One region of the Pseudoblastomonas halimionae genome, then DNA from elsewhere that is predicted to be linked to it. Evidence: predicted binding sites of a transcription regulator. Region 1 holds the regulator's gene; the other holds the start of a gene.
What was found. Region 1 encodes LexA, which represses DNA repair genes until DNA is damaged. Its sites were predicted from a motif close to GTTCCNCNCTTGTTCT; they were not measured.
Positions count from the first base shown of each region.

Region 2: a site for LexA is predicted at 1,091-1,106, ahead of GRI68_RS04380 (putative DNA modification/repair radical SAM protein). Genes of this name have one in related genera too.

Region 1 covers NZ_WTYR01000001.1:1,033,627-1,036,019, reverse strand. The annotation lists gene hrcA (heat-inducible transcriptional repressor HrcA) at 1-553, shown strand, start outside; gene grpE (nucleotide exchange factor GrpE) at 561-1,166, shown strand; gene lexA (transcriptional repressor LexA) at 1,287-1,967, opposite strand; gene GRI68_RS05010 (IS1595 family transposase) at 2,096-2,393, shown strand, end outside.
Region 2 covers NZ_WTYR01000001.1:903,403-905,795, reverse strand. The annotation lists gene GRI68_RS04380 (putative DNA modification/repair radical SAM protein) at 1-1,088, opposite strand, end outside; gene GRI68_RS04375 (pyridoxamine 5'-phosphate oxidase family protein) at 1,236-1,721, shown strand; gene GRI68_RS04370 (amino acid permease) at 1,780-2,393, opposite strand, start outside.

The DNA.
Region 1 (2,393 bases):
GAACCGCATGCTCGAATTGCCCGGCCCGATCGATGTCGGCGCGCTGCAGGCGGCGGGCAATTATGCCACCGCACGGCTCGCGGGGCGCACGCTGCCCGAAGCGGTCGCGGCGATCCGCAACGAGATCGCCAGCGGACGCACGCGGCTCGATACCGCAAGCCGCGATCTGGTCGAACGCGGGATCGCGGTGTGGAGCGAGGACGCGAGCCAGCGCCCGGTGCTGATCGTGCGCGGTCAGGCCAAATTGCTCGACGACAGCGCGATGGGGGATATCGAGCGGGTCCGATCGCTGCTCGACGAGCTGGAAAACAAGGAATCGGTAGCCGCACTGCTCGACAATGCGCGCGAGGCCGACGCGACGCGCATTTTCATCGGATCGGAAAACCGGCTGTTCTCGCTGTCGGGCTCCTCGGTGGTCGCAGCGCCCTATCGCGATCGCGAGGGAAAAGTGGTGGGTGTGCTGGGTGTGATCGGCCCCACGCGGTTGAATTATGCCCGCGTGGTCCCCATGATCGATTTCACAGCGAATTCGCTCAGTAAACTCATCAGTTAAGAGCAGTATGACCAACCAGAACGACACCAATGGCGCGGATGCGCCCGATCCCGAAGTGCAGGAAGAACTGCGCGGCGTACCCGACGACATGCTCGAGGGCGATGACGAGGCGGCGGAGGCCGAGGGCGAGGGGGGCGACCTTTCCGAAGCGCTCGCCCAGCTGCGCGCCGATCTCGAAACCAGCAAGCAGGACGTGCTTTACGCGCGCGCCGAAACGCAGAACGTGCGGAGGCGGCTTGAAAAGGACGTCTCCGATGCGCGGCAATATGGCGCGACCGGCTTCGCCCGCGATATCCTGTCGGTGGCGGACAATCTGTCGCGCGCGCTCGACCACGTGCCCGAAGCCCTGCGCGAAGACGACAAGTCGAAGCGCTTCATCGAAGGCATCGAAGCGACCCAGCGCGAGATCGACAAGGTCTTCGCCCAGCACGGGATCAGCCGCATTGCCGCGGTCGGGTTGCCGCTCGATCCGAACCAGCACCAGGCGATGATGGAAGTGCCGACCGACGATGCCGAACCCGGCACGATCGTGCAGGAAATGCAGGCGGGCTACATGCTGCGCGATCGCCTGCTCCGCCCGGCGATGGTTGGGGTGGCAAAGAAGCCCGATTAGGGCCTTCCCCACTCGTTGCAGTGAACGCAAATGAGAAAGGCCGCCCATCCCATCGGATCGGCGGCCTTCTTCATGTCTGTCCCGGCGCTCGATGATACGGGCGCCCGGTGGTAGCGACGCTCAGTTGTAGCGGCGCAAAAGCCCTGCCAGCTTGCCCTGGACGCGGACTTCGTTGGCGTCATAGACCTGTGCTTCGTAGGCCGCATTGGCCGGATCGAGCCGCACGCGGCCGCTTTCGCGGCGCAGATATTTGAGCGTGGCTTCCTCGTCGCGCACCAGCGCCACCACGATTTCGCCGTCGCGCGCCGTATCGGTGCGTTTCACCAGCGCATAATCGCCGTCGAAAATCCCGGCCTCGATCATCGAATCGCCCGACACTTCGAGCGCGAAGTGATCGCCGGCACCCAGCAGCGCGGCGGGCACGGGCAGGGTCTGGTAATCTTCCATCGCCTCGATCGGCACACCGGCCGCGATCCGGCCGTGCAGCGGAATCTCGATCACGTCGTTGGCGGGCTGCGGCGTGGTTTCCGGCATCTTGATCGATGGCGGGCTGGCGGGTTTCTTTGCCCCGACCGCGGCCACCGCATCTTCGGGCTGCCGGATCACTTCGAGCGCGCGCGCCCGGTTGGGCAGGCGGCGAATGAACCCGCGCTCTTCCAACGCGGAAATGAGGCGATGGACGCCGGACTTCGATTTCAGATCGAGCGCGTCCTTCATTTCCTCGAAACTGGGCGAAACTCCCGTTTCTTCGAGCCGCGCCTGGATGAAACCAAGCAATTCATGCTGTTTGCGAGTGAGCAATCGCTCCTCCCTTGATCGGTCCGCCTTGAGTGAACGAACAAGGAACAATTAGGCAACTTTTCAGCACACGTCAAGCGCGAGGGGATTATCCCCTTGCGACAAGTAGTGCTTTGTGCTACATAATGAGCATGAAAACGAAAGCCCCCACACTCCGCCAATTTCAGGACCGCTTCCCGACCGAGGAAAGCTGCCTGGAACACCTCAAACTGGTGCGCTTTGGCGAGCGTCACGAGTGCGACAAGTGCGGCAAGGATGCGAAGTTCTACCGTGTTAAGGCCCGCCGCTCCTATGCTTGCGAGCATTGCGGCCACCAGATCTATCCGACCGCTGAAACACCGTTCCACCGGACGCGCACCAGCCTTCGCGACTGGTTCCACGTCATGTTTATGTTCACCACCTCGCGCAGCGGTGTCGCGGCCAAGGAGG
Region 2 (2,393 bases), 130 kb from region 1:
AAGGTGCGGTGGCGGCGCGAAGCCACGATCTGGTTCACCGCCTTCACCCCCAGCCCCGGCACTCGCAGCAAATCCTCGCGGCTCGCGCGATTCACGTCGACCGGAAAGCGCTCGCGAAACTTGAGCGCCCAAGCGAGCTTAGGGTCGATATCGAGCGGCAGATTGCCATCGGCCTCGGTCGCCTGCATCACCTCGCTTGGCTGGTAGCCGTAAAACCGCATCAGCCAGTCGGACTGGTAGAGCCGGTGCTCGCGGATGAGCGGCGGGCGCTTTAGAGGCAGGACCGCGCTCGCATCGGGGATCGGCGAAAAAGCGCTGTAATAGACCCGGCGCAGACGGAAATTGTCGTAGAGCCTGCTCGCCTTGCCGACGATATCGGCATCGGTCGCGGCGTCTGCACCCACGATCATCTGGGTCGACTGTCCAGCGGGCGCGAAGCGCGGCGCGTGACGGAAGCGTTTCTTCTCGTCCTTCGCCTGACGGATCGCCATCTTCATACCCCCCATCGCGCCTTCGATCTGTTGCGCGTTCTTGTCGGGCGCGAGTTTCACCAGGCCGCTATCGGTCGGCAGTTCGACATTGATCGACACGCGATCGGCATAGAGCCCCGCCTGATGCACGAGCTCGGGATCGGCCTCCGGAATGGTCTTCAGATGGATGTAGCCGCGAAAGTCATGCTCCTCGCGCAGGATCCGCGCGGTTTCGACCAATTGTTCCATCGTGTGGTTCGAGCTTTTGATGATGCCCGAGGAGAGGAACAAACCTTCGATATAATTGCGGCGATAGAAGCTGAGGGTGAGGTCGACGATTTCCTGCGGCGTAAAGCGCGCGCGCTCGACATTCGAGCTCTTGCGATTGATGCAGTAGTGGCAATCGAAAATGCAGTGATTGGTCAGCAGCAGCTTCAGCAGCGAGATGCAGCGCCCGTCCGGCGCATAGGCATGACAAATCCCCATCCCCTCGGTCGAGCCGATACCCTTGCCGCCCAGACTGTTCTTCTTGGCGGTGCCCGACGACGCGCAGGAGGCATCGTATTTCGCGGCATCGGCGAGGATGGCGAGGCGATCGATGATGGATTTTTGCGACACGTGTTCTGTATATGTTCTGGCTTTCGGTTTGGCTAGTCCTTTGTTTCCCGGTCGCTTCGACCTTCCGCACACTCGCTCCACCAACCGGCATGGAACATTGCGGCCCCATGGTGTGTTTCAAATACACATTCAAACGGAGACACATTGATGAAGACCGAACAGGGCAACCCCGACGAACTGAAGAAAGCTTTCTGGAAATCGCTCGCCGATTCGCCGTTCCTTTTCCTTCAGCGCAAGAACGAGAGCGGCACTGCCGTTCCGATGAGCCCACAGCTCGACAAGGATGCGAACAGCTCGATCTGGTTCTTCACCCACATCCACAGCGATTTCGCCAAACTGGGCGCGGTGGAAGCGACCTTCCAGGGCAAGGGCCATGACATGTACGCCCGTTTCGACGGCACGCTGACGAAGGAAACGAGCCAAGAGCGTTTCGACCAGTTCTGGAGCAATTTCGTCGAAGCCTGGTACGACGGTGGCAAGGATGACCCCGAACTGCTGTTCCTGCGCATGGACCTCGGCGATGCCGAGATCTGGAGCGGCGAGATGGGCCTCCTCAATGTGGCCAAGATGGCGCTCGGCATGAACGTCCACGACGACGCCGAAGAGAAGCATGTCGACAAGGTCGACCTCTGATCCAAATTACTTTCTGAGTCAGAAAAAGGGCCGCGAGACGATCGCGGCCCTTCTTGTATCAGCTGAGCGGACCTTCCGGCTCGATGTCGGCAAGCTCGGTTTCGGGCACTTCGATCGTGCCCAACCCAAGATGGCTGTGTCGGCGGCTATAGCCGAAATAGATCAGCATCCCGAGCGCCGACCATATCGGCAAGACGAGCATCGCCGCCACCGGAAGGTTGAAGAACAGGAAGACGCAGCCGATCACGGTCGCCGGACCGACCAACCAAAGGGCAGGAACACGGAACGAGCGTTTCCGCTCCGGATCGGTCCGTCGCAGCACCATCACGGCTACCGCGACCATCAGAAACGCGTAGAGCGTACCCGCATTGGCAATGTCGGCGAGCTGTCCGACCGGGAAGAATGCCGCCGCAATCGCGACGATCGTTCCGGTCATCGCGGTGACGACATGCGGTGTCTTCCACTTGGGATGCACCCGGCTCAGCCTTTCGGGCAGCAGGCCGTCGCGGCTCATCACGAAGAAAATCCGGGTCTGTGCGAACAGCAAGACGAGGATTACCGACGGCAGCGCGAGGAATGCGGCATAACCGAGCGCATTGCCGATGCCCGAATAGCCGATGGCGCGGAGCACATGGGCGAGCGCCTCGTCCGAACAGACCAGCGCACCGGCAT